3 regions of the Halobacillus seohaensis genome follow, and region 3 is predicted to be linked to each of the others. Evidence: riboswitches for the same ligand, from Rfam matches in the RefSeq annotation. Region 3 holds a riboswitch; each other region holds the start of a gene.

Region 1 (11,028 bases), on a different contig from region 3:
AATCGTTTGACTAGGAATCCAATGAAGATTGGAAGTGTTACCGCAGTCGTAACGGTAGAAGCAGCCACTTGAACTGTAGCAATATCCACGACATTAGCGAAACCTGCGTTAGCTGCTGCAATGGCTGCAGGTGTAGCGACAGCATTTCCTGCCGTTGAACCTTCAGCTGCCCCAGCGATCGGGTTCCAATTGAAAGCCTTAAAGGCCAAGTAACCAGCAGTACCTGTAACTAGAGTTGTAACCACTCCAAGAAGAATCCCTTGCATTCCACCTTCAATAATCTTGCCAAAGTCAATGCCCATTCCTAGAGCAAAGGCGAAGAAAGGGATCAGCATAGAGCTTCCTTGATCTAAAAACTTTCTCATTTCTTCATCTAAGTTCCCTAGAACCATGCCGACTATAATAGGAAGTAGTACAGCGATGAAGGATGTTATTGAAAACAAGCCATCAACGAAGCCCATCGCACCAAAAATAGATAGAGCAACCATAGTAAAGAAAGGTCCATCGTTTAAGGCCAGTAATGAATAAGCTGCCCGGTCTGTTTTATTTCCATATTGTCCGACCACTGCTATATAAAGACCTCCGTTACTATTGGTCATTGCTGCAATGATAGCAATTGGAGCTAAGCCTAACCAAAGACCATTTTCCCCTGCAAACAGAAAAGCGAGAAAACCAAATGCTGCCCCGACAATCCATTTTACGGTTAAAAGCGTCGCCCCTTTTCCAAGGCTGACCCCAGCTGTTTTCAAATTAATTTGTGCACCTGTACATAACAGGAACAAAGCAATTAAAGTCCCTGCTCCGTCAACAAATAGAGCTTGTGTGAAGTTACCAATCCGAAGTAAATCTGGCGCTATCGTATTTAGGATGGCTGCTAATAGTAATGGAACTACCATCATGCCTCCAGGAATTCTTTCCAAGGTTGCTTTAATTTTCATTTTTATTCCTCCCCATCTTATCATAATTGTTACATTTTGAAACAATCACTAAAGTATTAAGCGATTTCATAATTAAATGGTAACGCCTTCATTATATTTTTGCAACACTTGATTGTTCAAAAATTTAATTTCATTAACAAACGATTATAAAATTGTTTATTTTTGCAACAAAAAATGACGCGAACTTATGAATTAAGTTTGCGCCATAATGTCGTACGATTCATACCAAGCCGATTGGCCACTTTTGATTGGTTATTTTTTTCCTGTTCCATCACCTGCTGGATAATTTTCTTTTCCATATCCTTCAATGTGCCTTCAATTTTCATCGTATCATTCGTATTTGCCTGCGACTGTCTTCCACTATCTTGCAGGACACGTTCTACATCTGTTCCTTCAATATAAGATGTCTCACTTGTCACCATTAGTTTTTCCACCGTTTTTTTTAATTGATCTACATTTCCGGGCCAAGGATATTCTAATAATAGAGATAGAGCATCTTCACGAATACCAATCGTTTCATTTCCATAATTCATATGATTTTGAGTAATAAAAGCTTGAACTAGATCCTTCACATCTTCTATTCGCTCACAAAGTGGAGGTAAATAAATCAATGCATTCGGAAGTTTAAAATATAAATCATGATCTATACGTTTCTCTTTGACAAGCTCTTCCATCCCATCATTTGAAATAATCATCACTTTATAACGATTTGATAACTTTTGTACAAGGTCCTTTATTCTTACTTGTTCTTCTATTGCTAGTTCATGAACATTTAAAAATACGATCGTTCCTTTTTTAGGCAGCTGTTCATAAGCTTTTGATAGGATTTCATTTAACTGAACTACTGATATCTTTAACAGGTTAATAGATAGTAAAGGAGCCCGATGACCATATGATTCAAAGTGAATATTTGCAGCATACATCATCCGTCCTGTACCCTGCTCTCCCTCAATCCATAAAGGAGAATCCATTGCAACATAGTGTTGCAAACTATTCCTCAGGTTACGTGCAAATGAACTATCCCCTGAGATTGAAGTACGGGAAGGGTGAGTGTGTATTTCTATCCCCTCTTCTTCCGTTAATAAGTCATTTTGAATGATGAAATTAACTAGCTTCTTATCATCATTTAATGGATAGGCTCTTAGTTGATAACTTTTTCCATGATAGTGTACGACTGTCCACATTTCAATATTCTCAGTAAAGGTTTGCTCCAAAAATCCCTGGAATTGTGGTGATGAAACCAGATCCTCACCCAATTCTTTTCTATAGGAGTGATTTTTTAATGCGACTTGCCCTTTTTGGTCAAGTGTAATCATTGGTTGGGGGAATTGTTCAATCGCCTCTGAGTAAACAGATGCTTGAGACTGCATCCCTTGAAATAAATGATAGAGCCGCTTCGCTTCTTCAAATGAGTCTAATACGGCCTCTTTTCCAGACGTAATTAAAATTCCTTGTAAACCAATCTTCTCAGCCTGTTGGACTGTAACGACATCACCAATGACCACAGAGTAATGCTCTCTTTTTAACCCATCGAGATGTGCGTTTACTTCTTCACTGTTGCTGATCGTTATCGTCTGCACTTCCATATCCAAAATACTGCATATCGTAGAGGCTCCACGAGATATATTAGAAAAACCAACTAAAGCCGCTTTTCCATTCGTGCCTTTTAGCAATGTGAAAATTCGAAGCATATCATAGCCGCTTACCTTTATGTCGACAACAGGAAGGTTTGTCTCCTCCTGAATTAAGTTCGACGTCCCACCACGACTAATGATGATATCATAACCCTCGGATTCTGCCCTCTTTGCTATCGATACTCCATCCTCAAGATTCCCCAATTTTATATCAACTTGCAGCTCGTTATCATAATTCTGATAACTTTTTACAATCTCTGCAAGCCCTTGGTAGGGAGCAATCACTAAAGTTTTGATCATTACTACACCACCAATCGTTGCATATTTAAACAGTTCAATTTTATTTTTTCACATTAAGTGAAATGAATCAAGTCTCATTCAAGGTAGAGAAGAAGGAAGAAACCCTACCAAAAGTCTCTACCGCAAGAACCACACATCTGGAGGTCTCTCATACTCATAACCTTCTACTACCAATATCCCACTTCTCATCCAGAACACTAACATTAGCTAGCGTTCTTCTCTCTATCCAACTTTTATTGAATTCATAAGTATAGTATTCCTTTCCTTTCTGAAACTACAATATTCAATCGAAAGCTCCCTGTTTTCGACAGCTTCACCTAACTAAGTAGTGACTTATAATACACAGACAGAATCAACGATTAAACATATAGTAGTAATATATCCAGAAACACAAGAAAGGACGTCTAGAATGGAGAAAAAGAACCAACCCAATATCCTCATCTTAATGGTAGACCAACAACGCTTTCCATCAGTTTATGAAACCAAAGAGTTGAAGCAATGGCAAAAAAAGAACTTAATCACACAAAAACTATTACGAGAAAACGGTATGGAGTTTTTAAACCATTATGCAGGTAGTACTGCCTGCTCTCCGAGTCGAACCACTTTATATACGGGGCAGTATCCATCACTTCACGGAGTTTCTCAAACGACAGGGGTCGCAAAAGAAGCGTTTGATCCTGATGTCTTTTGGCTTGACCCTAATACAGTACCTACTATGGGAGACTATTTTCGCGCAGCGGGATATCAGACTTTCTGGAAAGGAAAATGGCACGCTTCAGATGAAGATATTTTAATTCCAGGTACACACAATGCGTTCCCAAGTTATAACTCATCAACTGGGGTTCCAAATAAAGAAAAAGAATCCATTTATCAAAAATCTAACCGACTTGATTCTTTTGGCTTCGATCAATGGATTGGTCCAGAACCTCATGGGTCTAATCCCAGGAATTCAGGTTCATCAGCAGCCATAGGTACAAGTGGTCGTGACGAGGTTTATGCAGAAGAGAGTGTGAAGCTGATCGAGTCCCTTGATGCACAATCAAATAAAGACGATACTCCTTGGTTCATCATGAGTTCTTTTGTCAATCCACACGATATTGCGCTATATGGTGTACTAACCGAACTTTCCCCAGAGTTTAATTTTGAAATCGATCCAACACTTCCTATAATTCCACCAGCACCTACCGTCCGGGAGTCACTATCAACTAAGCCACAAGCCCAAGAAAGTTACCGCGTTACCTATCCCAAAGCTTTACAACCGATCATTGACAACAATTTTTACCGGCAATTGTATTACAGTTTGCAAAAGAAGGCCGATGAACAAATGCATAAAGTCTTTCAATCTCTTCAAAAGTCAAGCTTCTATCAAAATACAATCGTACTATTCACCTCCGATCATGGAGAACTTCTTGGGGCCCACGGCGGTCTCTATCAAAAGTGGTATAACATGTATGAAGAATCTATTCACGTTCCATTGATCGTTCACAGTCCAAAACTTTTCTCTGACAATGAAAAAACTGATGAGCTAACCAGTCATGTCGATATCCTGCCGACACTGCTAGGATTGGCTGGAATAGATGCTGAAACTATCCAAAAAAAGCTCGCTAAAGACCACACGGAAGTTCATCCATTAGTCGGAAGAAATTTGAAACCATTAATCGAAGGAAATGATCCATTTTTCAGATCAAATGAACCGCTTTACTTTATGTCTGATGATGATATTACAAAAGGACTGAACCAAACCACGGCCACAGGTGAATCGTACGAATCGGTCATTCAGCCTAATCACACTGAAGCTGTAATTACAAAGCTCAAAACTGGAAGAAATAACGAAGAAGAGATTTGGAAATTTGCTCGTTATTTTGATAATCCTCAGTTCTGGAGTGATCCTGGCTGTAATGATACTGTCGTAACAAAAGGAGATTCAATTGAGAATACTTCAATCCAGTGCTCGACCTGCCTAACGACAATAAAAACAGAACCTGTTCCAGATCAGTTTGAGTTATACAATCTAGCAACAGACCCACTAGAAGAAAGAAATTTAGCTGACCCTTCATTTGCAACGGCAAAATCAACCATTATCCAACAATTATTAACCAATACGCTTGAACAACAATGCATTCAGAAAAGACTACATCCAACAAGTGGAATCGTCCCTGGTATGCCATCTTGTAATTGTACAGGAGAGTAATCAGTCACAATTTTTTTATAAAACAAGAGGCCAACCAGATACTTTTCTGGTTGGCCTCTTACTCTATAGGTATATTTATTTATTTATGTAAAAAAATGGTATTACATGTTCGTTTTATGGTGAAAACTATTATAAGATTATAAAAGTGAGGGGAAAGAATTTGAACTTAACTCTCGTAATATTAGTTATAATACTTTCTTTAATTAAAGGGGATTGGAAAAACTGGGAGCACTATTACCCTACAATGATATACATCTCCCTAGCGACTTTCCTTTACGAGTTTATATCACATAGTCATTTTCATTTGTGGGAACTTCAACAAGATTCAATTTTCAATCTAATGAACGTTCATTTCTCACACAATCTGATTATCAACCCTTTAGTAGCTTTCATTTTTTTATCGAGTTATCCTAGTGTATTTAAGAAACAACTTATATACACATTAAAATGGATCGTTGTTTTTTTAATCCTTGAGTGGGGAGGCAAGGAGTTCGGTGTGTTAACTTACCACAATGGATGGCACTATGGATGGTCTTCTTTGTTTGTTGTTTTAATGTTTCCTATGATACGAATTCATCATGTGAACAAACTGTTAGCGTTAATTCTTTCGGTCCTTTGTGCACTATTTTATTTAGTAGTATTTGATTACATATAATCACAATCATTTTATTAGAATAGGGGTCAGGTCTCTCACACTCATAACCTTCTACTACCAATATCACAGAAGGCCCTGACCCCACTTCCCGTCTAGCACCACATCCAGCTGGCGCGCTCCCGCATATTTCCCTCTTGAACTTAATCGTCCGTTGGCCACATTCCTTTGTTATAAGCCATATCCCAAAACATATATTCAAACCGAGTCGTATTCAAGAAAATTTCCTCCAGTTTCTCCAACTCTTCCACAGGCTTACCTTCAGTCAAGTCATCAAGAAGTTGAATGCACCATTGGGCGAGTTCACCAAAGTCGTCCGAACTGTACATTCTAATCCATTCTCCATAAAGATCGTGATCGCTTGCTCCTGGTATCTCATCGAGTTCTTTTCCAATTTCCCAATAGCTCCACATGCAAGGAAGAATGGCTGCAACAAGGTGGGCTAATGTGCCATTTTGACCGACGTGCAACATGTAATGGGTATAGGCTAAGGTGGTCGGAGAAGGTTTCGCGTTCTCAAGCTCTTGTTCAGTAATCCCGAATTTAGCAGCATACTGGCGGTGAAGGGACATTTCTTCATTTAAGGTTGAATCCAGAAGCTTGGCGAATATCCCCATGGTTTCAACATCATCAGCTTTGAAACTGCCTAAAGCAAATAGTTTTGAATATTCAATAAGGTATAAGTAGTCTTGAATCATAAAGAAACGAAACTTATCTGGATCAAGAGAGCCATCCCCTAATCCTTGCACAAACGGGTGCGAATGATTTTTCCTCCATATGGGTTGTAACTTTTCATATAATCGTTCACTAAATGTCATCCATTTCCTCTCCCATCTTTTCTTTTGAATTTGTATGACTCCATGTATAAATGAATTGCAGAATCACTTTCGTATATTCGATCAGTTGAGGGATCGATACTTGTTCATTAACAGCATGAGCATTGTTTAGATCCCCTGGTCCATAAATAGCCGTCGGAATACCAGCATCGCTTAACCAGCCGCCATCAGTAACCGTTGGGGAAACATCAACAACAGCTCCCTTTTCACTTACGTTTTCGTGCGATTGAGCTAACATTTGCGTACCTAAATGATCTGGATCAATTTCAAGGGAAGGAAAAATTTCTCCGCGATCTTCAATCATTGATGAACCTCCCCACTCAAAGGTAGGTGGATTTTCTTTTAACCAAAGGTCCCCTTTAGCTACATTTAAAATATGTTGTTCCACTTCCTCTTTCACCTGTTCATACGTTTCATTCGGATAAAAATGGACAGTGATCCATAACCTGCACTCATCAGCAATAAAGGCTGCATTTCGTCCACCTTCGATGACAGCCGGGTTGATGGTAGTGGTGCCAGACGGATATCCAGGGTAGCTTTTTGTTACTGCCCAGTGTCGCTCAAGTTCCTGAAGTCCTTCAATAACTTTCATCATCTTTTCAATCGCACTAGCCCCAAATAGATTTCCGCCAGCATGAATCATATCTTTTCTTGTTGCATCATGGAATGTTTGTTTGCTTTTTACGGTAATCCAGCCGGTAATTACACCACCTTGTCCCTGGATATGTAAATCACTCGTATCTACAACTACTGCAAAGTCAGCATCATAGCCCCGCCTGCAGCATTGTAAAGTTCCGGCTTCACCAACTTCCTCCCCAATAACCGATTCAAATGTTAAATCACCTGGCAGTTCCAATCCGCTTTCACGAAGCAATTGAATGGCAAATAAAGCTCCTGCGATACCGCCCTTCATATCAGCTGCACCACGCCCAATAACTTTATCCTCCCAAACAGTCGGAGTGAAAGGATCAGTTTCCCATTCTTCATCGTCATTAACTTCAGCAACATCCATATGACCATTGATGATAAGACTTTTATAGTTTTCGGAGTCACTGCCTTTTAAAACACCGACAACGTTCGGGTCATTAGGATATACATCCCAAAGATCAATAGAAAAGCCATATCTTTTTAAAAAATCAGCTACATACTGTTGAGCTTCTTTTGTGTTCCTGGCCGGCGGTGCCGGTGTTTCAAATGAAATAAGCTCCTTTAATAATTCAATCAGCTCTTCCTTACGCTCATCCACTTGTTGGATTAGCAATTGAAGGTTTTTATCCATCTTTCTAATCCACCTTTCGTTAAGTTTTATAACAACAAAAAACCTCACTTCTCCAAAAGAAGTGAGGTTGTGACAAAAATGTCTATTATATTAAACACTAGTTAACAATAGTCCAACACACCACTTCTCTTCGCTAGTATTACCTAGTTCAGATTGTAAGGATTAAGACGTTAACGGTCTTTCTCAGCTTTTAAAAGCACCCCTAGCAGTGAATACTATTCAGTTTTACTTGAAAATTATTTCTTAATTCTTCATTGTTCTTCTTTTCATTTTTATCATATTTACTTCATTAATTCAATCAAAGAACCGGAAGCTTAACCTTTTATTTGTGCAAGAATATCTTCCAATTGATCTATACTTGCGTTGATGATGTCTTGATACAACCCTAAAATCAATTGGCCATATTGATCGCCGGGAACAGCCCATTTTCCGTTTAACGCTTCCCATTTGGTTGCGCTTCCCCGCTGAACGAGGTCAAAGCGCGGATCCACTAAACGATAGTTGTCTGGTAAAGCTTGTGTAGAAGCATAGGCATATAAATGCTGCATGTGGGCTAAAACTCCATCCTCTGCTGTAGCAAAGTTTGCCCCTGGTTGACCTGGTCCTGTGGCTCCTATTCCTGCAAAATTATTTTGACTTTCGTTAACTATACCCGTAAAACGAAAATAGTCAGTTTCATGAAGAGCCTGAGCAAATGCAACATCACCCCTAAGGCCGTAGTAAGTCCCGAAGTTTAAATAATAAATTCCTAATGATGGCGCATCTGGATTTATTTTTTGGACAAATTGATCCATTTGTTCCGGAGACAAAATTACGGAACCTGAGATGTTATACCCCGACACTTCGGAGTCACCTTGACCTTCTTCTATAATATAAGCATCTGTTATCCCCGCTCTTTTCACTTCAGCTACACGGTTTTCTGCATTACTTTTACTTTCATAAGCACCAGCCTGGACTCGATACCGTGTGTTACCAGATATAGAGACTTCTGTTATAAAGGATGAAATCCCATGTGTATCAAGGTAAGCTACTCGCTTTTCTGCATTCGCCCTTTCGAGGAAAGAGCCAGCAATCACCTTATACAACCTAGTTCCCGATGCTGATTTTTCAAGGTTAAAAGCACGTTCTAGACCATTCACATGTCCGCGGGCGACTTTTTGACGGTAAGAGGCGTCAGCCAACTTCGCTGCATCGCCTGAATGATCAATAAAACCATTTTCCGTCAAGAGCGCAGGCATAGTTGATTCCCTCAAGACATGGAAATTCGCTTTTTTCTGGCCACGATCCGTTAATTCATTCACAGCTATGATTGCCTCATGCAGGACATTCTGGTATTGGGCAGTAGAGGATGAATTGGACAATCCACTATAAATAAAATCCTCATAACCACGAGTTGAACCATTAAAAGCATTACAGTGAATAGACAAAAAATAGTCTGCATCCCAAGCATTAGCTTGATTCGTTCGTTGACGTAAACTAACCGAAGTGTCCGTTGTTCTGCTCATATTTACTTCAACCTGCTGATATTCATTGTTGAGAATATCACGGATTCGTAACGCAATATCTAAGTTTATTTCTTTTTCAAGCAAACCATGTCCAGAAGCACCTGTATCATTACCACCGTGCCCTGGATCTAAATACAATTTAAACATATAAAATCCTCCTTTCTATCTTCACTTTTCCATTATTAAATCGGTAATATTATATTCTATGTTTTAGCGATAAAGAAATGGCGGTGTTTGAAGGAGATTGCCTTAAAAAAGGCCCCAACACAGTTTCCGCACTACATCGGGAGAGATGGAGGAATTATCTAAAGAAACGGTGGAATTATCTACAAATATGGAGGGATTGTTAAAAAGGTTGGAAGCATTTCAATAAGTATAAACGTCTGTTTCAAAAAGTAAACTCCAATTGGACACGAAAAACTCCTATGCAGTGTTAGGAAACGATGTCTACTGATAGATAGAAAGCCTACCAAAAAGCCTTTACCGCAAGAGCCACACATCTGGGGTCAGGTCTCGCAACTCAACAATCATCAACTACTAATATCGCAGAAGACCCTGACACCACTTCTCATCCAGAACACCATATCCTCCCGACGCTCACCAATGCACACATGATTAAAAGAATTTCACAAAACAAAAACCATTCGATCATTTAAATAACGATCGAATGGTCTCTCATTCCCAATTCTTTATTCTAAGAGTAAACATGCCTATAAGGTTGGCTTCTTCACTCTCCATTAAGCTCACCTTTAGATACCATCAAAACAGTGGTGTTAGCGGAAATCATATCAACAGCTAAGCTTCCTATATAACTATTCCCATCAAAATCAAGCAAATTCAAACGGAACTCGTTCTCTGATTTGTAATCCTCCATAAAAACATGAGTATCTTGAACTTTCGTTAAACTTACTCTCCAATTATCAAGAGACCCTTGATCATCAATAAGCAATAAACCTCTAGAGAAATTAATTTCATTGTTATTTTCCAAATGAAACACTTTGTTTAACTTTATCGATTGCATAAACAAGCCCCCTATGTTTAATGATTCAACAAAAAAAAGTGTCTTCCTGCTTTATTCTTCATTTAACTGCAAATTTAGCAAGAAGCTCGTTTTAAAGAGTGATAGAGACAATCTGCAAGTAAGCTTGAACGAACGTATAAAAAGCAACCGCATATAAAATATTAAATTGAAAGCCATTTTTAAAAATACTTAGCCCATTTTCACTGCTCAGCACAATAGCCGGAAGAATAAATGGTGATAGCAACGCAGAAATGACACTTCCTGACGTTATCGATAGCACTAACAGCTCCGGCGGGTACGGTAAAGCCACATGTTGCAACACCCCACCAACTAAAACTAATACGGGCAACGGGCCAATGCCAAAGAAACTGAGCACCATAGGAACAAAAGGTAAAATACTCAAGATATTTATAAAAGGAATGGTTTCTTCCATCACTAAAATACCATCAATGAGCATCTCACCCCATCCAGATAGATTCAAAGCAACAATCACAAGGCCTACGGATAATAGAATGCTAAACTGTTGCGATTTCGATTCTAAATATCCCGTAAAATAATGCCTTACATTCTTCCGTAAGCTCGTGAATCTTCGCTTAGAAAAGAAATAAAGAAGCGTATAACTTAAAATCACAGGAGGTATAATGAGCAGAATTTCTAAACCAAACACCCCGT
Region 2 (11,028 bases), on a different contig from region 3:
CGTTCACTTTGAAACTGTTGGTATTCTTGTTGAACAGGGGAAAGATTCTTTTTTTTGTTATTGGACATGAAGAACACCTACTTTTATGTTTTTTCTTTAGAAAGTTTAATAATGCGATTAATTTCCGTCGTTAGTTTTTTCTTATTTATCTTCCCATTAGCTAATTGCTGTTTCAGCTTCTCTACTTCCAAATGGATTTTTTTATCCAAAGAAAGAGTAACATTGTGACCTGAAAATTGTTTTTCAGCCTGTCCTGTTAATTTCTTTTCAATTTTTTTCATTTGAAAACGTTCATTATGTGGGACTTGGGCTGCAATCAAAAGCTTTTTGTCGTCATTAATAGCCTGAAGATCCTGCAAATGGTTTTTCTTTTGCAAAACTTCCTCAGCTTGTTTAGACACATTTTGATCGTTTAATTCACCATTTGAAAGTTGTTGTATAGGTTGAGAAGAATCCGTTTTCTTCGTTTCATTATCCGATTGGCAGCCAGCTGCTAACATGAATAATGTAATCATTAGGATTAATAATTTTTTCATATGAATTCACCACCTCAGATAAAACGATTGATGAAGGAACAGGCTAGCAATGATAGCTAACCTGTTTCATTCATCATTTATTGTTGTTTGTATTGAGGTTCTTCCTGTTCAATTTCGGTGACACGAGATTCTAAATTATTGATAATAGTCTGTGTGTCTTGTGCTGACTGTTCATATAGTTGTTTAGCTTGCTGATTTTCTGTTCCGAGTGCAAAAGTTTCAAAACTTGCTTGCGCACTTTTTAGACCTGCTACGGTTGTTTTTACATCACTTATAACTGTCATTTTGTTCGCTCCTTTTTTATCTTTTTAACAAAGTTATTTTACACATATTATTACTTGTTATGATTTACTATTTATTCCATTCTATTTGTGAAATCTGAGAACATCCTGGCAATGTTTTGTTAATGAAAAGAAAAAGGAGTGGTAGTTGTACATGAATTCATTTCACTTATTCATACTACTGTCAGATGTGATTTGCATTGAAATTCATTGTCTGCCTGTTCTTTTATTATTTATACTTCCCAAAGAAGATATGACTGATTATTTTTCACTAATGCAGGTTGGGGAAGGCGTTGCACAGATCAGTATACTGATTTTACTATTCCCTATCTTGGATAAAAAAATTAACGCAAGAATTAAGTGAGGCGATTTTAAATTATCTTTATTCTGGTGGCTCAGTAGATACTTTGGTGCTTATGATTCCCTTATATCCACAATAGATGGAGAATTCAAAAGTGATTTAACCACCTATTTTAATTCGAGCCAAATCAGTGATGGAAAAATGATCGTTTAAATCTATTCCTCAGACAATGTTAGGCACTACTAGTTGAGCTACAATAATATCCCTTCGCTATTAAGCGGGCTGAGAATAAAGAAAGAATTATCACTCTTTTCGTCTTGATAATTTCATTTGCTGATATCCATTAACTTATTGTTTCGGTATTACTTAGAGAAAAAACAACACAGGGTAAAAAAGGAGGGGGGGTATGTCTGGTAGATACGGAGTAGGTTTTGGTGTGATTGTTGTTCTGTTGATTCTATTGATCATTGTTAATGTTATTTTGAATATAGTTCTATTTCTGAGGTTCTTTGTTTAATAAAAGTTCATCGTCTACTTTGTGTACATAAAGATTTCTTCTGAATTTAAAAAAGCCAAGAACTAGGTATCTCGGCTATACTAAACTGTTTCAATAAATAAACAGTAGCGAAACAAACTTTAAGATCCCTTTTAAATGGCCGTTATTATGGTTAGTAAAATCTATATGCGTTCCTTACATTTATTAACAAGAGAGAAGATTTGTATCATGCGTAAGCTAACTTTGAAATGATTTAAAAAGGAGTAGAATTAAATGGAATTATCGCCTTCTTTATACCATTGGCTAATACGACCTAAATGGATCACCCAAAAGCATATACATCAGAATGTGAAAGAACATTTTGACTTTGAAAATAAAAAAATTTTAGATTTCGGTGCAGGTACTGGAGCTAATTGTCCATTATGTTTACCCAGTAATTATTATGGAATAGATCCCGATGTAAGTAGAATTAATTATGCAAAACGAATTTACCCTGATTATACATTTGATGTATTTAAAAACAGTAAAATTCCATTAAAGGACTCTTCGGTTGATGTAATTTTAATTGTTGCGGTATTGCACCATATTCACCCTAAAGAAATTAAAACCTATATAAAAGAATTTCAGAGAATCCTAAAACCAAATGGAGGTAAGATTATTGTTATGGAGCCCTGTTTTACTAATGAAAAATCCATTAGTAATTGGTTTATGGACAAGAATGATAATGGAGATTATATAAAGAACGAGAAAGCGTACTTAAATTACTTTCAACAGCACGGATTTAGGGCTAAAGTCTTAAAAAAATATAGAAAATGCTTCTTTTATCATGAATTATTCTTCTGTGCTTCCATATAATTTTTCCATCATTCCTTAATTTTAAAAAGGTCTAAATAATCATGTTTAAAACAGAGTTTATATGGAGGTTAATCAATCAATGAAAACGAAAACAATCATCTTAATATTGTCTGTTGCTTTGTCAACTAGTGTTTTATCTGCATGTAACGTAGATAACAATGAGATGAATGAACAACCTTAGGATGTTAATTATGATCCCACCCGCTATAACAATGGGGATAGAGGGCCGGAAGCCAATTTTGATGCATTATAAATAAGTGTTACGTGTCAAAGTGAATCTTTGCTCGTTTTATCGTAAATCTAGGTTGTCAATCTGTATCAACAGGTTGATTGACATTTACAAATGGGATAGATAGTATGAATATGACGAAAATTTAATAGTGAAATCATTTCACTAGGGGTACCTTTCAGGAGATGGATAAGCGCTAGGACGTTAGCATGCTATGCTTATTCCTTTACTGACTAAAGGTTGAGATTAAAGTAGAGACTTTAAGACCCTTAGAACCTGATCTGGATCATGCCAGCGTAGGGAAGTGGAGTTGTAGCATAAGTATATACCTATCAATTATTCAATATGCCAATACAACCACTTTTCTTACATGGTAAGAAAAGTGGTTTTTTCTATGATTAAATTTAGGCTGTCAAAGCAGATATTTCCTTCTAGGAAGAAGAAATTCCTGTCGCAGTCCCGTGCAAATCATTTTAAGCTTAGGTAATGTCAAGGCGTTACGTACTTGATATGGTTTCTGGCAAAGTGCTTTTTAAAATAGAAAGGAGTGTATTTATATGGAACCACAGGAAATCATAAATCGGACCATAGAGTTTATAAATAATCGCGATGATTCCGAGACATCATTTAATGAGCAAGCTTTGCATTTATTTGCCTATCAATTCAGAGTTAATCAACCGTATCAACAGTTTTGTAGGCAGCAGGGAAAAACGGTGCGAACAGTAAAGTCGTGGCGTGACATACCAGCTATACCAATTAACGCCTTCAAAGAACTAACACTGAGTTGTGAAGACCCAAGCCAAGTGGAAAGAATTTTTATGACTAGCGGGACGACACAAGGAGTTAAAGGAAATCACTACCATCCAACACTACAAGTGTATGACCGATCGATGATCCGTAACTTTAAAGAAAGATTTATGAACCGGACGTCGAGTATCCGAATGGGAGTCCTTTTCCCAACCGAAGAAGAAATGCCAAATTCTTCACTGGCTCATTATCTCGCATTGGCGGTACAAGAATTCGGAGCAGAAGGTAGCCGTTATTTTATAGGTCAAGAAGGAGTCCAAGTGGGACCCTTAATCGAAGCATTAGAAAAAAGTGAAAACACCGGCCAACCGTATGCCTTAATGGGGGCCACCTATAGTTTCATTCATTTATTCGATGAGTTAGAACGCTGCGGCAGAAGGTTTTCCCTACCCAAAGGAAGTAAGTTGTTAGATACAGGTGGTTTCAAAAACCAGGCACGAGTGATGACCCTGGATGGTTTTTATGACCTGATGCACCATTATCTTGGTGTTCCTCATTCTGCATGTATCAATATGTATGGAATGACAGAGCTGAGTTCTCAGTTTTATGACACTGGTAATGAAAACGTTCCTTCTGTCAAATCAGGGCCGCACTGGACTAGAACAAAAGTAATGAATCCTTTAACCGGAGAAGAGGTTCCGCAAGGAGAAAGGGGAATTCTAGCCCATTGCGATCTGGCTAACTTCAATTCGGTGTCGACCATTCTAACGGAAGATGTAGGTGTGGAAACGGAAGATGGTTTCCTTTTGCTGGGAAGAGCAGAAGGCGCTGCAGCCAAAGGATGTTCCATAAACGTAGAGGAATTTATAAAGGCGACAAAGGGGCTTTCAGAATGAAGGAGGTAACGGGGTATCTTCCATCGATGTATCGAGAGGAAGTGGAGTATAACATATTAACCTTTAAGGGTAACAACCAGACACTAGATATCTATGTCCCCCTTCTGTCCAATGAGCAATTTACTCATATGGCGGAGCACGTGAAACAAGCAAGTGTAAAGGTTTTAAAAAAAAGAACTGTTACTCAGATTGTGGAGAAAATTGACGATGTTATTGGAAAACTTCTAGACAGAAATAATCCATATCGGAAAAAAGCAGAGGCTTTTCTCCCGATTATTACAGGATATGACAAAGAAATGATTCGCTTGGGATTAACATCCTATTTGAAAAATTTTCGGAAACAGGAGCTTCAACGCTTTTTGGTAGAGGACTTTGGGAATCCCTTGCTTTTAGATGATTTTCAACCGCGTCCCAAAAAAAGTTATTCGAAGGCAGTTGGTCCTAACTTGACTACTCATATATGGGCGGGAAATGTACCGGCACTTCCACTTTGGAGTCTGATTTCCGGGTTACTAGTAAAGTCAGGTAATATAGGGAAAGTGTCCAGTTCAGAACCATTGTTTGCAACTCTTTTCGCACAAGTATTGGCAGAGGTCGATCCAGAACTCGCTGACTGCCTGGCTATTGTCTGGTGGAAGGGTGGAGATCAAGAACGGGAAGAAAATATCTTTCAACAATCGGATGTGGTGGTGGGATATGGGGGAAATGAGTCACTGGATGCGCTTAAAACACGTGTTCCACTGACCACTCGGTTACTACCATTTGGCCATAAAATAAGCTTTGGAATTGTTTCTGAAGCGGGGCTAGACGGTCGTAAAACATGGAAAATTGCACATGATGCGGCCTATGATGTCATCCGTTATGATCAACAAGGTTGTTACTCCCCTCATGTCTTTTACGTCCAGCGCGGAGGAAGGGTTTCACCAAAAGACTTTGCATATTTTCTTGCACATGAGCTAGAAAATTTCAGACGTCGATATCCTCGTCGAACGCTAGAGATAGAAGAGGTTTCGATGCTTGCAAGCTGGAGGCAAAAGGAGGAGTTTCAATCCTTTTCCGATAAAGAAAAAGAAGTCATAGCTGAACCTTCAGGTTCTTGGACTGTCGTTTACGAGGAAAACAACCTGCAGCTGACGCCAAGTAGTCTAAACCGTTCAGTTAAAGTCCAAGCCTTTGATTACTTCGAAGAGTTGATCCCATATTTGGCACCCCACCGATCCCTTCTCCAAACTGTTGGGGTAGCGGTAACCCCAAAAGAATTATTCAATCTCGGAAGTTTGCTGGGAAACATAGGAGTCAACCGATTGACAGCAATTGGAGCCATGACTTCACCTGAAGCGGGCTGGCATCATGACGGGCGGTTCAATCTAGCAGACTTAGTCGAGATGGTAGATATTGAGCAGACAGCAGAAGAAGGTGCAGAACATTTTGCCCCATATATGGACTAGGAGGTTCGTGGCATGAGCTATTTAACGGTGGACCATGTGTCATACAGCTATGAAGGAATAGAGAATGTTGTCCAAGACGTAGAGTGGAAGATACCTAAAGGAGAATTTCATTGTTTAGTCGGTAAAAGTGGTTGCGGAAAATCCACATTGTTAAAAATGGTAGCTGGACTTTTAAAGCCTAACAGAGGAGAGGTTTATCTAGCTGATCAAAAAGTAGTAGAGCCCTCCGCAGAGACTGGTTATGTCTTTCAATCCCCTACTCTATTAGAATGGAAGTCCGTCCTTGAAAATGTGTTGCTTCCTATTTCGTTAAAGAAAAAAACGTCAAAGCAAGATTACGATGATGCACTTTCCTTATTAAATATCATAGGTTTGAAAAGGTATGCAGACACTTATCCTTCCAACCTATCTGGCGGCCAGCAAAGTCGAGTGGCCATCGCTCGCGCGCTCATCCGAAAGCCGACCATGCTGTTTTTGGACGAGCCGTTTGCTGCTTTAGATGCGATTACAAGGGAGGGCCTTCAAGAAGACCTATTAAAAATTTGTAAGACGTATCAAACAACGGTTTTATTTATCACCCATGATATCGCAGAGGCTATTTATTTATCAGATCGAGTCGCCGTGATGGAGAAGGGGAAGATTATATACAATTTGAAGGTTGACTTGAAGAAACCTCGGACAGTGGAAATGAGGTACAAACCCTATTTCAATGAGATGGGATTGAAGCTAAGAAAAGCTTTAAAAGGAGGACTCTGATGAAGTATGTTCGAATTTATTCCTTTCTCTTGTTTGGATTCCTCCTTGTAACCTGGGAGTTTATTGCGGGTTTTATGTCTGAGTTAGTGCTGCCTGCTCCGTCTGTGGTAGTTTTTACTTTGTGGGACGGACTACGAACAGGCTACCTGCTGCCGCATATATGGCGTACCACAACGGAAGTACTACTAGGTCTGGCATATGGGGGCGGCCTGGGATTTATCTTAGGATTATTAATGGGAGAAAACGAGTTTTTAAGGCGTTTATTCTACCCTTATGTGATTGCTAGTCAAGCCGTACCGAAGTTGGCTCTAGCCCCGCTTTTTGTTTTGTGGTTTGACTTTGGCATAACATCCAAAGTCGTGATTACAGCACTGATATGTTTTTTTCCGTTATTAGAAAATACGGCCACTGCGATTCAATATATCGATCCGAAAAAAATGGAATTGTTCAAGGTCCTTCAGGCTACCCGATTGCAAACATTGATCCGATTAAAGATACCTACAGGATTGCCGAGTATCCTGGCAGGAGTGCGTGTAGCAGTTGTCCTGGCAGTTGTTGGAGCGGTGGTTGGAGAGTTCATCGGAGCAAGTGAGGGTTTAGGGGCTATGATTATAGCTTCTCAAGGGATGATGGATACCCCGCTTATGTTTGCCATATTAATCGTACTTACGTTGATGGGAATGATTTTGTATCAAACGGTGCACCTCATCGAGAAATTATTATTAAAACATTATAAGGAGGATGGATTATGAAAACACTGATCTTGCATAGTTTAGTGTTCACACTGATAGTTGGATGGTTAGGAGGATGCGGGTCGGATCAAGACCAACAAACTGAATCTGATGAGGAAAAAGGAGAGCTACAAGAAGAATTAAAAGTAGCTAGTTGGAGTCAGCATATTACGGAACAGACAAACTTGCTAGTTGATGAGGAGAAGAGTTTCTTTCGTGAACAGGGGATTGATCTTACGGTTATCCCTGGTCAAGGCGGAGGAGATGCCATTAAAAATATTTTAACAGGAAAAGCAGATGTCGCGTTTACGGATCCGGGCTCTCTTTTCTTTGCCTTAGATAAGGGAGAAGATCTGAGAGTAATATACAACATTTATCCTCAAAATGTCTTTAACGTCGTTGCATTAAAGGAAAGCGGCATTACAAAACCTGCAGATTTAAAAGGGAAAAAAATTGGGGTGTATAGCCTCTCCAGTGGGACTCGCCAAAATCTTCTAATACTTCTCAATCAAGTAGGGTTAACAGAAGACGACGTGGATATTGTCGAAACCGGTCTATTAAACTTTGCTCCGCTGATGCAAGGAAAAGTGGATGCGACAGCTGCGACTGACACTGGTTTGTTTATTGGTAAACAAAAAAGTCTAGGTGAAGTAAATGTCATGGAAGTAAAAGACCATTTAAATTTCCCTAGTGATTTGTTTGTAGTAACAGAGGACGTGTTTCAGCAGAAAAAGGGTCAATTGCAAAAGTTTTTGACTGGGTATCGTAATAGTGCAGCATGGATGATGAAAAGCCCAGAGGAAGCTGCAAAGTTAGCTCAAGAATACACAACCGATGGCAAGGATATCGAGAATAACATGGAAATAATCAAGTTACGGAACAAATCAAGCGTTTCGTCCTTAACAGAGAAAAAAGGGCTTGGGACGATTGACACAGAGAAATTACAACGAGCTGCAGACACGTATAAACAGCTTGATCTTATTGACAAAAGTTTGAATATGGAAGAAGTCGTAAATACCGAACTACTTCCCGCAAAATAAATGGAGGATACTTATGAAGAAGTTTAATAATCAAGTGGTATTGGTCACGGGGGCAAGCCGGGGAATTGGAGCAGCAATGGCCCGGGAATTTGCCAGTGAAGGTGCGACAGTTATTGTGAATTACTTACAAAGTCATGAGGCAGCGGAAGAAGTCGTTGCATCTTGCATCGAACGGGGTGGCGACGCCTTGGCGATCCAAGCGGATGTAACCTCTGGATCGGCAGTAGAACAAATGATCAAGGGTATTAGATTAGAGATGGGTAAACTGGACATAGTCGTCAATAATGCTTTTAAGCCATACAGATTTAACCCCGATGAACGGAAAATGTCTTGGGACTTGAAGTGGGGGGACTATCAAGAACAAATAGAGGGTGCCCTCCGTTCCACCTACCATGTCTGTCACGCTGTGGTTCCTGAAATGAAGAAGCATGCCAAAGGAAGCATCATTAATATCTCATCGAACCTAGTTTCCAACCCGATTATACCTTATCATGATTATACGACAGCAAAGTCTGCAATCATCGGATACAGCCGAAACCTTGCGGCTGAATTAGGTGCTTTTGGCATCCGGGTGAATTGTGTAGCGCCTGGCTTAGTATACCCAACGGAGGCAAGTTCAGAAACAAAAGAAGAAGTGAAAGAAACGATTATCTCACAAACGCCGCTGCGTCGTATCGCTTCACCGGAAGATATTACAGGACCAGTCATGTTTCTAGCCTCTGATTGGAGTCAATTTATGACTGGGCAGACGTTATATGTAGATGGTGGTCTCGTAATGAACTAGGGAGATATCGGTGGAGAATCGTAAACTAGCTATATGAAGGTAGGATTGTGTTTGAGCGTTTCTTCTATGAAGGATTGCAGTGAAGGTATCAGATGAAACTAACATAAGTTGTTTTCTTGAAGAAGTTGATAGCCAATCAGATTAAACAGAGTAGAAAAAATTTGTTAGTTTAATTTAAAGACTTAAGTGATTTTGAATCATTATTCCTAAATTTGGATGTTGATAAAAATATAATTAGTGTTATTATAGCCTCTTACACTACGTATGCAGAATAAATAAATATAGAGACATTAGAGACAATTGATTGAAATATAAAGGGTATAGGTAGTGTTATTAGTCTTTCATCATTAAATTGATGGAAGGCTTTTTTTGTACAACAGAATGTTCAAAAGCAACCACTACTTTTATCCATGGCTGAATTGAAATTTAGCCTGAGTGGGATTTGGGAGAAACATATAATATATTTAAGAATTTCGTTATGGGGCAGAAAGGGGGCAGAATTTCATCAATTTTAAAGGTTTTTATTCCCTTAAGATTCGATTACAGGACGGAACTAGCTGTTCAACGAAATGGTTGAACAGCTAGTTCCGTTAATTATTATGTGCTATTGAGAGGAGCTTTAAACATAAAAAAGCCGAAGCTTCAGCTCCGGTAACGTGAGATGAATGATAACCATTAAGAGCTATCCAGTGTAAAGGGGAATCTTATAGCTCTGCGACTATTATATGGGAATTTTTCAGGAAGTATTCAGCTATTTAGAGGGTTTAATTTGGACGTAAAAGATTGAAGGAATGGAAATAGCTGAGGGGGGATGTTGATAATGGAAAACTTAACTTAGAAATGGATCTACCAGAAGGTGATTCCTCGTTCTGTGTCGTATATTTTAATGGAAAGGAAAAAATAACCACTTTACCTAGGGAGTGATTACGCATCAAAGGAAGGTGAAGAGGGTTAAGTTTGATGAGGGAGGAAGAGCTTTAAGTGAATGAAAAAAGTATTGAAGGTTCCGCCTTAACAATGGGTTTTTTAATGCCTGGGAGTTGTTATTATTAAATTTAGAATATAGTTCTCTTTAATTGTGTACCCTTTTCAAAAATAGTTGGGTTTTTGTTGACTTATGCCTGGTATTATTGGTTATTCAATAGAATTAGGAAGAATTCTAAAGGGAATTGATAAAGTGGATAGTGAGCTGGTCAAGGATGGGGATTGGCTTTTATTTAACATTCTTTTTCTATGATTTTATGATACCTTCTAAATTATTCTATTTATTAAATGAATGGGGTGAATTTGTAATTTTACTTCTATCCATTTTACTGATATATAGCTTTTAAAAAGGGTTTTTATGTGTAGTTTCGATATTAATAAGTAGTACACAGAAAGGGAAATACTTTCTTTAAAAACCCAACGCTAATATTGCTATAACAACTCCAAAAGATTGGAGGATTAAGCAGACACAGATCGAGAGCATTACGCTCTTGGTTTGTGTCTTTTTTTAAAAGAAAAAGAGAGGAACTTAATCCATCTCTTTTTCTTTTTATCTTTTCAAATAGGTTATCAATAGTTGTTTTTCTATTTTCTGTTTCCTCAGTAAGAACCTTATAATTACTCAGTCTAGATTTTTTTATGAAATGCCCTAAACAGAGGGCATTTTTAAAAAGTCAACAGCTTTTTTTCTTAGACTTGACCATTTCCTGTATTCTCCATTTTCGACGGAACAGAAATGCTTGATAACGCTTGCCCTGCTTCATTTGCATATATGTTGTTTGTTGCAAAATCACCAAGTGCAACCATACCCACCAGCTTCTCATTTTCTACAACCGGTAAACGTCTAATTTGCTTTTCCCCCATCATAGTCGCAGCTTCATGCACATCCATATCCGGTCGTCCTGAAACGAGCGAAGATGTCATGCATTCTGAGCATTGAGTGT
Region 3 (11,028 bases):
TCCATAGCTAAGGCATCGATGAAACGGGCAGCAAACGTTCCAGGTCCGTTTACACTCGTGAGACGCGCTGCTTTTTCAGCTGCTAATCCATAGAATCGAGTAGCTGCATGAGCTTGATCAAACCGCGTTCCTGATGTGGAAAGGCAAGCTGTTAAAATTGACCCTAGCAAACAACCAGAACCCGTTACCTTGGCTAATAAGTCATGTCCTGTTTCATTTTTCACCACTTCTTGTCCGTAGCTTATCGTGTCAACTTCCCCAGTTACAATAGCTAAAGTATTGTATTTTTCAGCCACTTGCATAGCGATAGTTTCGTTGTCTCCTTCTCCAATTGAATCGACACCCTTTGTTGCCACAGAAACACCAATAATATGAGCTAGTTCTCCTGTGTTGCCTTTAATCGCTGTAGGCTGAACCTCAGATACAATTTGTTCAAAAGCTTTCGCACGAAACGATGTAGCTCCAACTCCTACTGGATCGATGACTACAGGAATACCCTTTTCATTGGCAGCTTTTCCTGCAAGGATCATCGCTCGCAAATGAGGTTCAGTTAAAGTCCCAATATTGATTAACACACCGTCCGATAGCTGAGCAATATCCCAAGCTTCTTCCTCGGCCATTGCCATAATTGGAGATCCTCCAAACGCAAGCAGCCCATTAGCACTAAAGTTCATCACAACTTGATTCGTTAAATTGTGAATGAGAGGCTGTTTTTCTCTGACTTCATTTACAAGTTTTATACTCATTTGTTCATAACCTCCTCGCGTGTTGCAAAATGGTTCGTAGGTCCACTTCCTTTTCCAATGTCAAAGGAATGTCGAATCGCTTCCGTTACGAAATGCTTAGCTTGTTCCACTGCTGTTGATAATGGTGCTCCTTGACTTAAGAATGCGGTAATAGCTGCTGCATACGTACATCCAGTTCCATGCGTATTGTCCGTATCGATCCTCTCACTCGAATAGGTAAGAATGCTCGATCCATCATATAAGAAATCAATCGCTTCTCCTTCGAGATGACCTCCTTTTATTAAAGCAGCATTGGCTCCAAATCTGGAGCATATTTGTTCAGCAGCCTGTTTCATATCTTCAGTATTTCTGATTTTTTCTTCCAAAATGAATTCAGCTTCTGCAATATTGGGTGTAATCACAGTAGCAAGAGGGATTAAATGGTCACGCAACCAACTTCTTGACTCCTCTTCTATTAAAGTATCCCCACTCGTGGCCACCATCACGGGATCCATCACGTAAGGAGCATTCACTTCAGGTATCCATTCAGCGACTACCTTCATCATCTCCATGTTTGAGATCATCCCTGTCTTAAATGCATCTACAGGTATATCTGAGGAAATTGCTTCAAGTTGACTTTTCAGTATCTCAATCGGTACATGATGCACATCCTTAACTCCTGTTGTATTTTGAGAGACGACTGAAGTGATTACGCTCATTCCATAACTTCTCAATTCTTGAAATGTTTTTAGATCGGCTTGAATGCCGGCACCTCCACTCGGATCAGTGCCAGCAATCGTTAAGGCTGTTGAGACATTTGTCATTTAGTGTTCACTCCTTCTCCTTGAGGCCATTCTTCACAGGAATAAGCCATTTCCCAAAATTTCAACTCAAGTTGACAGCTCTTCCTGAAGGCGTCTTTCATGCGTTGTCGCTCGGTTTCTGAGGCTTGGTCGGCTAATTCATCGAGGCGTTGGCGCATGGCGTTGGATAGCGTTTCAAATTCCTCATTTGCGTAAAACTTAATCCACTGGTAGAAGGTATCATTCGGTGTTGGCTGATACTTTTTCATCAAATGATTACCGATCTCTAGATACGTCCACGGGCATGGAAGCATAGCGGCTAAAATTTCACCTAATCCTCCCATTTGGGCGTGGTACATCATGTGTTTGACGTAGTGATCAGCTGTTGGAGGAAGCGGGTATCCATGTAGTTCATCATATCCAACACCGATGACATCACAAAAATTCATGTGTGGGTGTGTTTCACTATTTAGTATAAATCCTACTTGCTCATTAAAGTATTCAATGTCTTTTCGGTTGGTCGATTTAGAGATGCCAATGCCATAAATGTGCATAAATGCGTTCAAGTATTCATAATCGGCTTTAATATAGTGGGCTATGGAATCGTGTGGCAAGTCCCCTTTACCGATTCCGTCAACGAATCGATGGTTAAAAATTGCTTCGAATATATCATTGTTTTCCCTTCTTAGGGTCTCTGTAAAACTCATTAGTTTAACCTCCTTGATTTTTAGCGGAATCTAAATAGATTCCGAGCAGTTATGCGTTAGCTTGCGGTATTAATTTTGTTTGGCGTACTCGTGATGCTACGAACCAACCAAGTAATGATCCGCTAATACTGCTTACGAGAAAAGGCGGGATAAAAGCAAAGGCCCCCGCCGCACTTCCCATTAATACAGTGGCAAAGGGAACAGCGAACAGTGCACCAATAAAACCAGATCCTATCATCTCTCCTGAAGCAGCAGCGAATGACTTTTTTGTCCATTTGTAAAAATATCCAGCAAGTAAAGCACCAATCATCCCGCCAGGAAAGGCTAGTAATGTTCCTAGTCCAAGTAAGTTTCTCAGCAGTCCGATCACGAATGCAATAGCTACCGCAGGAATCGGGCCAAGGGTGATGGCCGCCATGACGTTTACAGCATGTTGAACAGGATACGCTTTTGCTATCCCTGCAGGAAACCATAGAAGTTGGGCGCCAAGCGTTCCAATGGCAACAAAGACAGCCATCGTTGTAAGTAAATGTGTTCGATTCATTCTCTTCCTCCCATTCTTTGAAGTAGGGGCCGGAAAACACAAAAAAGCCAGATCCTTGGGGGGACCTGGCTACGTATAGGTAGAGTAATAGACTTATCGTCTAACTACTTCCCTCCGCTGGTCTTAACCAGATCAGGTTGATAAGAGTCGGAAAGGTTGTTCCTTTCCTCTCAGCCCATTCCGGGCCCCCCTAGTAGTTCATTTCATCAATTCGCTTGGTTGAGTTCATCATAACAAAGCTTCTTTGATTTGTCATGGTTAAAGGTGTAACATTTTTCACAGGGAAGCGACTGAACTGGTAAGAAAATGAGGGAGACTTTCTAAATGAAAAAATGGATGCTTGTATTATTACTATTTGGCGTTGCCTGTGGTAAAACTGAAGTGGATGAAGGATCTGAGGATGCAGGAACTCATCCAGAGGAAGAGTCTGAAGAAATGAATTCCTTTTCCGGTTACGTTATGGATCAACATGAGAACAGGATTTTGGTCGTTAATACGATTGAGAACGAAGGTGGTTCACCCATATGGGTATCAGGGGTAGACCAAGGTATGTGGATCGGGAAGAAAGTTGAGGTTAGAATAGCCGGCCAAGTTGCTGAATCCTATCCAATGCAAGGAGAAGCAAAAGATGTGCAAGTTGTAGAATCTCCATCACCTGAAGGAGCCAGTCTAACGGAATCTCAGGTTTTGGCTAAAGCACTGGCAGGTATTGACCGGAGTAACGCACTGGCAGTTGAGAGTTTAACTTATGAGGCAGAGGATGATCACTGGACTGTAAAACTTCGGTCTACTGTGACAGAAAGTGGATCAGAGAAAGTGATTATATCTGATAAATTGCCGGACTGAGTTTTTAAAGGGGAGTATCTTAGAAGTAAGTAGCTCCGATACCGTAGAGAAACAAAGGACTATTGAGGACTCGATTCCGAAATAATGGGGTTCGTTACCGTATGAGGGATAGGGGTGACTTTGAAACAACTCGCTTTCCTGCGGGGGACTGGCAAGCCTCCTCGGTCGTTGACACTCCCTGTGGGGTCTTGCCTAACTCCTTCTCCCGCGGGAGGTCTCGTCGTTTCAAAGCCACCCCTTTCGACATGGAAATTAACGCCCCCCCATAGGAGAATGCGTCTTATCTATGCTATAGAATAAAACCTTACCCCACACGGCTTCCGTTCTCCTTACGAAAGCAAGAAGGTCCGGGAAATTGCGAGACTCTCCTTTAAAAGCGGAGGCGCCTTGGTCAGCGGCGTATGGACTGGACTGTTGACTTATCGTACAGAACCGAGGGAAGTCTCACTAGCCGCTAGGCGCTGGAGCTGGATAACGCCCGATAGGATTGATGAACTAGATGTAGCCTTCGTCCTTATAAGGCGTAAGAGCTGGGATGAACATGATCGGTGAGATCCCGCAGGGCGATAGCCCGAGGAAGCTCGCCACATGCCCATGGAAAGCGAGTGATTTCCCGGACCTTCAAACGCCATTCTTTGTAACGGAAACCACCGAAATGTCTCGAAATTGAGTCTTCCCCAATCTAAAGCTTTAGTTTAACAAGAAAATATAAAAGAACACTTAGGCATTAAAAATCCAAGCTTTTTTGTTTGTTATTTGTACTTTTATTTATGGAACTACTTATCTTAAAGAGCTCCCCTTATTTATTCATCCACTTTTTTTAACATCCAAAGTCTTACACTAAGCTCAAGTAAAAATAGGTCATCTGCATTCAATAAGGAAAGTCCGGTCAATTGCTCAATGTTTCTCAGCCGATGTAGCAGTGACTGCCTATGCAAGTTCAAAGCCCGTGCCGTCTGACTTACATTGCTGTTGAATTTATTATAAATGATAAATGTATGAATTAAGTCCGTTTGACGTTTCTGGTCATAGTCTATCAATTTATGAAGAGTGTTCTTAACAATTTCTTCAATTTCTTTTTCATGAGAAAGTGCCATCAATAATCTATTCATTCGTGTATCGCTGAAGAAGGTACGCTCTCCTATTTCATGTTGTTGACGCCCAATATTATGCGCTGTAACGGCTTGATTATAGCTTTTATGAAACACATACAACCCATCTTTATGCATCGATATTCCCCAGGAAATTTTAATTCCAGCTAATAATTCATTTAAGCGTCGTTCAACAAGGTCAAGAAACTGATTTGATGTTTCCATATAAGGACGATTGTCTGCTTCTAAGAAAACAATAACTTCTCCATCTTCAAATGTAGCCATGGTTCTCCTTTTTAAAACATCCCCTGCATGGGCTACTTCTTTTTGAATATAATAATTTCGACTATGCATGGAAGAGGACATAACAGCTTGATCAAAACCTCCAATATGCTCAGTAGCTTTCTTTTTAAAACGGATATTACCAACAAGACAAATATAGGGCTTTGTTAAATCATAACCTAGGAGTTGTGCTTTTGACTGAAGCTGTTTATCCATGTCGATATTGGTTTTAGCTAAATCGAGAAGGAAGTTGTCTTTCAATCGAATTTCTGTCATTTCAATTGCATTTTCTTTCACAAAATATAGTGCACAGGAAGTCAAAGCATGTTCCAAAATATTTAAATTGGACCAGGTTAGTTCATCGTCTGATTCAGGTTTAAATAAGAGGTAGCCTTGTTTTTTATAGTTCGATAAAATCGTCAATTGATAACAACAATCTTCGCCAATTTGATACTGCTCGATGTAATGATATAAAGGGTGATCTTTAAAAGGTGTTTCATATGAAGGAATGAGCTGATAGTCACCTTCAACCTCTCCATTAAGTAAAGCGATCATATGACTGTCGAAATAGTAATTGGCACGGATAAGTTTGTTATGATCACTAATTGCCACGGGAATATTTGTATTTTCATAGACTATTTTCATAATCTCCTGCAATCCCATTCCGTTTAATACGCAGTTAATCAATTCCTGTCGAATTTCTTCTGTACGCTGTTGAGCAGTTCGCTTCTTTTTACTAATTTCATTCAAGACATCATGGAGAACATCTCCAAACCTTACTTCCCACGGAATTTCAATTAGAACTAATTTATGTTCAGATGCTAAACTCATTATGCGATCTGGAATTTTGTAAATGTGTCTTCCCGTTGCAAAGGCTAGTGCAGATGCACCTGAATCAATGACATCTTGAACATACTTTTCAAGGGCGACAGGATCGTTTCCACACCCTATACCAGTACTTAATACAAACTCGTTTTTTCTGACAAAATTCTCTACTGGTGTTTCAATGACAGAAATCCATTCAATTTCTCTTTCTTCTAGATGAGCCTTTCCCATTAGAACCTTCGCGAGTTCCATTATAGGCAATTGCAGGACATCCTTTACATGTATACCCATCTTACCACCCCATTACATTCTTATCTAAATTAATTGTTGAATTGTAGCATGGTCTATATTATTTCCGCTGACTATAATAACCACATTCCTCCCTTTTGCTTGGGTATCTTTTAACACCTTTCCAATTCCTGCTGCGGCTGCTCCTTCTATAATCATTTTATGAAATTCCATCATAAAAAGGATTCCTTTTTCAATCATTTCTTCTGAAACGAGAAGACTTTCATCCAGGTATTGTTGTGTTAAAGGAAAAGTGTGCTGATTCTTGGGGCCTAATCCTCCCAGTAAACTATCTGCCAAGGTCTCCGTTTCTTTCATCGTGATAGGAGTTCCCTTCTTGAGACTTTCATGCATGACAGCTGATGCTTCCATAGAAACTCCTTGGATATGGATTTCAGGAATCATCGATTTAAGAGTGAATGCAATACCCGTTAGCAATCCTCCCCCAGACAAAGGAATAACCACCTGATCAACATCTGGGCACTGATGCATGATCTCAAGTCCAATCGTGCCTTGTCCGGCAATCACTTTAATATCATCGAATGGCTTAATAACAAACAAACCCTGTTTTTTTTCTAAACCATAACAATAAGCCTCGGCATCATCCTGGTTTTCACCTACCTTTTTTACATGGGCACCTAACCTTCTCAGTCGATTGACTTTCTCCTTAGGAACCCGATTAGATATACAAATGGTTGCTTCAATATCAAGTTGCTTAGCTACATACGCAACGGCTATTCCATGATTTCCTGTTGAAAAAGTAGTGACACCCTTCTTCCTTTCTTGGGCCGTAAGTGATAATAGTTTATTTGCCGCACCTCGTAATTTAAATGCTCCCGTTGGTTGGCAATTCTCCAATTTCAAGTATATATGATTGCCTGTTCGTTCTGATAATGGTTCCGAAAATAAGAGTGGTGTTTGGTCAATTATTCCTTGAATCCTGTGATTCGCCTTCCATACCTCACGCATAGTAAGTGCTTCACCCATGGGCTCCCCCCTGAATTCAGATTATTCTGATAATATAACATATAAAATAAGACCGCACGATATGTACGACCTCATTTATTATTCCTAGAACAAGTTTTAAATGAACATGTTCTAACAAAAGGGATTTATCTTACAATTAGTATACTACATAAACCTGTATAAACATAGATATTTAGTTCGACAAATCGCTTCATAGAAAGTGCTAGCCCTGGATCAAGTTATCATTATGACGTCTTTTTCTTTCCACTCGCTTTTTTAGTCGTGGTCTTTCTTTTTGGAGCTACTTTCTTAGATTCCTTCGTACTTTCAAGTGACTTTTCGAGTGCATCCATTAAATTGGTCACATTGTCAGGAGTAGTTTTGCTCTTAGCGGTCGTAACTTCTTCGTTATTACGTTTCGCTTCAATAAGCTCCATTAATGCAGTTCTGTAATTGTCTTTATACTTTTCAGGTTGAAACTCAGCGGTTAATTGGTCAACTAAGGTGACTGCTGTACTCAACTCTTTCTTACTCAGATCGAATTGTTCTGGAACATTTGGAACATCCGCTATACTACGAACCTCATCTGGGTAATGAATAGTCTCCATAACGAGTGTATTTTCATAAACACGAACGATAGCTAGTTGTTCTTTTGAACGGATAATGATCTTTGCTATGCCAATTTTCCCTGTATCCCCTAATGCTTGTCGTAGTAGTCCATATGCTTTTGTCCCACCCTCATTAGGAGACAGATAATAACTACGGTCAAAATATATTGGATCAATATCGTCCAGCTTTACAAAATCCAAAATTTCAACTGATTTATCCTCTTGTTCTTTCTTTAAGCTTTCTAAATCCTCTGCATCGAGTACAACAAACTTATTTTTCGCATACTCGTAAGCCTTTACAATTTCATCATTGGATATTTCCTTATCACATACTGGACATCTTTTCTTATATTCAACCGGGGACTTGCATTCCTCATGTAATTGACGAAGCTTAATATCCTTGTTTTCTGTTGCGGCATGGAGTTTAACAGGAATATTAACCAATCCAAAGCTGATCGTACCCTTCCACATTGTATGCATCGTCCACACTCCTTTTTCATAGCATGTACTCCCATAAAAGAATTATGATTAAAATCCTTATTCATGCCCAAACTAACTTTGAATTGAAGGTGATGACTGTGAACCAACCAATGCTCCCCACGTTATCTTCTACTCCTCCTAAAGAAGATAAATGGATGTATGAGATCAAATATGACGGGTTTAGAGCCTTTTTAAAATGGACCAAAAAAGGCATGACACTTACTAGTAGAAATGGAAAAGATTTATCCTCATATTTTCCAGAAATTATTAACGTCCATGGAATAGAACCCCCTACGGATCTTCCCCTTTTATTAGATGGGGAAATTGTCATATTAAATACACCGTATCAAGCAAATTTTGGTCTTTTACAAAAACGTGGACGTATAAAAAAGTCGGAAAAAATCCAAAGCCTTGCAAAAAAGCGTCCCGCTACTTTTATGGCTTTTGATGTATTACAACAGAAGGAGGACCTTTCGTCACATCCATACACAAAACGAAAAGCAATTCTCCATTCATTGCTTGAAGATATTGATCTTCCTCAGATTCAGCATGTGACGGCCTTTGAGGATTGGGAGGAAATCAAACAAATATGTTTCGATTATTTAGGGGAAGGAATTGTCGCCAAATTAAGGAAAAGCACTTATACGTACAACAAACGTTCCAGGGAATGGTTAAAAATCAAACAATGGCGAACAGTGTCTGGATTTCTAACCAAATATAATCCAGAGAATGAATATTATACGTTAGAGGTTTTTGACAAAGAACAGAGGGTTTCTTTAGGAAGTTTCAAACATGGATTAGATTCAGAGCAAGCGCAAACGCTCCGTACTTTTTTTAAAGAAAAAGGGGAGAACTGGCACTTAGAACCAAGTGTCTGCGTAGATGTTCATTGTTTACAAGCAGAGGCAGGAGAGTTAAGAGAGCCTTTATTTAATGAATTTCGCTTTGATTTAGCGCCTAGGGAATGTACCGAGGAAAAACGCAGGTGGGACATAGCAATGCTTCCTGAAGAAGTAGAGGCTTCGCATACTGAGAAAATCTTATGGTCTAAAGGACTTACAAAGCAAGATTATTTAATTTATTTACGTAGAATGGCTCCGTATATGCTTCCTTATTTTCAAAAGAAAAAAGTAACAGTCATTCGTTATCCCGATGGAATAAAGCAACAATCTTTCTTTCAAAAACATCGCCCCGATTATGCGCCAGATTTCGTTGGTGGATGGAAAGAAGAGGACGGAGAGGTATCGTTACGAGCCGATCAGGTTTCTTCCTTAACATGGTTAGGGAATCAAGGTGCTCTTGAGTTTCACTTACCCTTTCAAAAGGCCTTAGCCAAGCATCCAGATGAAATCATATTTGATCTAGATCCACCCAATCGCTCTTCTTTTCACTTGTCTGTGGTGGCAGCTCAACTACTAAAGCATTTACTCGACAAATTAGAAGTGCGTAGTTTTGTAAAAACATCTGGTAATAAAGGGCTGCAGATTCACATCCCTATAGAAGAAGGAAGCTTGAGCTATGAGGAAACAAGAAAGTTTATCGAATCATTAGCCAAGCTTATAGTAAAAGAAAAACCTGACATTTTTACAACAGAACGATTAAAGAAAAAGCGGGGAGACCGACTATATGTAGATTATGTACAGCATGCGGAAGGAAAAACAATCATCGCTCCCTATTCAGCTCGTGCTACGGAGGAAGCAAGTGTAGCAACCCCACTATTTTGGAGTGAACTCAAGGAGAGCTTAGATCCTACAGCATTCACGATCGAAAATGTCGCAGAGCGAGTCCAGGAATTTGGTTGTCCTTTTCAAGATTATGATCAATTTCGACAGCTTCAACCGATTGAAATAATGAAAGAGTTATAAAAAACCGACCTTTTGATGAAGTATTAAATGGGGGTGTTGATGGCTAGAATATCTAGTCGCTTCCCGAAAATGAATTGGAAAATATTCTCGTCACCCCCTCTTTTCTGCTGAAGCAGAGTTATGGCTATAGAATATTTCTCCTTATTTCTTTTTTTATCATGCCTTATCCAACTAAAAAGCAGTCCAATAGAATGGACTGCTAGAATCTATGTTATTTAATGTTTTGTATTTCTTAAAACATACCCAATTAAATGAATATCATGCCTTATCTATTTTCAAGATCGACTTTCTTGTTGATCTCTTAGCTTAAATTTTTGTAATTTCCCACTTGCATTCCTTGGTAACTCTTCAACAAATTCATAGCGCCTTGGCCGTTTATAGCGTGCCAATCGATTGCTTGACGTGCAAAACTCGTCTAGTTCATCTTCTGTTAATTTACCTTTACTTACAATGTAAGCAACAACTCGTTCGCCCCACATTTCATCAGGTTCTCCGATAACCGCTGCATCAATAATTAAGGGGTGATCAAATAAAACATCCTCTACTTCTCGTGAATATATATTTTCTCCACCAGAGATAATCATATCTTTCACCCGATCACTAACCCAAAGATAATTTTCATCATCGAAATACCCTATATCACCCGAGTGATACCATTCTTTATACATGACTTCTTCAGTAGCTTCCGGTCGTCTATAATACCCCTTCATTGTGCTAGGGCCCCGTACAACGATTTCTCCTAATTCACCGGAGTCACAAATGTTATCAGGGTCAGCAGGCCCATCTTCACGTGTCCTCACCACCCGAACATCATGATTAATTAGGGCTCGTCCTGCTGATCCTGCTTTAGATATTTGTTCATCTTCTAACAGAACGGTAATGGCCGGACCCATCTCGGTCATTCCGTAGGCCTGAATCAATTGAACACCTATAGCATCATGTAAACGAGTTGTTAAAGCCGGGGCCATGGGGGCTCCACCATATAGTCCTTGCCTTAG

Evidence for each region. A riboswitch is a leader RNA that binds a small molecule or an ion and turns the genes downstream of it on or off. The one in region 3 is predicted to bind thiamine pyrophosphate.
Region 1: it holds a riboswitch for thiamine pyrophosphate, as region 3 does, so the genes downstream of both, ACFQIC_RS10895 (acetylornithine deacetylase) here and thiW (energy coupling factor transporter S component ThiW) in region 3, are expected to answer to the same signal.
Region 2: it holds a riboswitch for thiamine pyrophosphate, as region 3 does, so the genes downstream of both, ACFQIC_RS00285 (LuxE/PaaK family acyltransferase) here and thiW (energy coupling factor transporter S component ThiW) in region 3, are expected to answer to the same signal.

What each region holds. Positions count from the first base shown of each region.
Region 1 covers NZ_JBHSZV010000027.1:8,660-19,687, reverse strand. Annotated here, with positions in the region: gene ACFQIC_RS10920 (2-keto-3-deoxygluconate permease) at 1-938, opposite strand, end outside; gene ACFQIC_RS10915 (sigma-54-dependent Fis family transcriptional regulator) at 1,124-2,872, opposite strand; gene ACFQIC_RS10910 (sulfatase-like hydrolase/transferase) at 3,282-5,063, shown strand; gene ACFQIC_RS10905 (CBO0543 family protein) at 5,209-5,718, shown strand; gene tenA (thiaminase II) at 5,859-6,533, opposite strand; gene ACFQIC_RS10895 (acetylornithine deacetylase) at 6,523-7,830, opposite strand; TPP riboswitch at 7,939-8,044, opposite strand; gene ACFQIC_RS10890 (N-acetylmuramoyl-L-alanine amidase) at 8,145-9,482, opposite strand; gene ACFQIC_RS10885 (hypothetical protein) at 10,063-10,356, opposite strand; gene ACFQIC_RS10880 (hypothetical protein) at 10,448-11,028, opposite strand, start outside.
Region 2 covers NZ_JBHSZV010000004.1:1,942-12,969, forward strand. Annotated here, with positions in the region: gene spoVAC (stage V sporulation protein AC) at 1-68, opposite strand, end outside; gene ACFQIC_RS00265 (hypothetical protein) at 84-536, opposite strand; gene ACFQIC_RS00270 (DUF1657 domain-containing protein) at 614-820, opposite strand; gene ACFQIC_RS00275 (YjcZ family sporulation protein) at 1,525-1,635, shown strand; gene ACFQIC_RS00280 (class I SAM-dependent methyltransferase) at 1,963-2,469, shown strand; TPP riboswitch at 2,856-3,018, shown strand; gene ACFQIC_RS00285 (LuxE/PaaK family acyltransferase) at 3,256-4,341, shown strand; gene ACFQIC_RS00290 (acyl-CoA reductase) at 4,338-5,789, shown strand; gene ACFQIC_RS00295 (ABC transporter ATP-binding protein) at 5,802-6,545, shown strand; gene ACFQIC_RS00300 (ABC transporter permease) at 6,545-7,297, shown strand; gene ACFQIC_RS00305 (ABC transporter substrate-binding protein) at 7,294-8,316, shown strand; gene ACFQIC_RS00310 (3-oxoacyl-ACP reductase) at 8,330-9,100, shown strand; gene ACFQIC_RS00315 (CBS domain-containing protein) at 10,775-11,028, opposite strand, start outside.
Region 3 covers NZ_JBHSZV010000010.1:55,212-66,239, forward strand. Annotated here, with positions in the region: gene thiM (hydroxyethylthiazole kinase) at 1-746, opposite strand, end outside; gene thiD (bifunctional hydroxymethylpyrimidine kinase/phosphomethylpyrimidine kinase) at 743-1,549, opposite strand; gene tenA (thiaminase II) at 1,546-2,235, opposite strand; gene thiW (energy coupling factor transporter S component ThiW) at 2,285-2,779, opposite strand; TPP riboswitch at 2,872-2,981, opposite strand; gene ACFQIC_RS03500 (DUF3221 domain-containing protein) at 3,104-3,625, shown strand; gene ACFQIC_RS03505 (PucR family transcriptional regulator) at 4,429-6,114, opposite strand; gene ACFQIC_RS03510 (pyridoxal-phosphate dependent enzyme) at 6,139-7,098, opposite strand; gene ku (non-homologous end joining protein Ku) at 7,323-8,165, opposite strand; gene ligD (DNA ligase D) at 8,210-10,030, shown strand; gene ACFQIC_RS03525 (long-chain-fatty-acid--CoA ligase) at 10,306-11,028, opposite strand, start outside.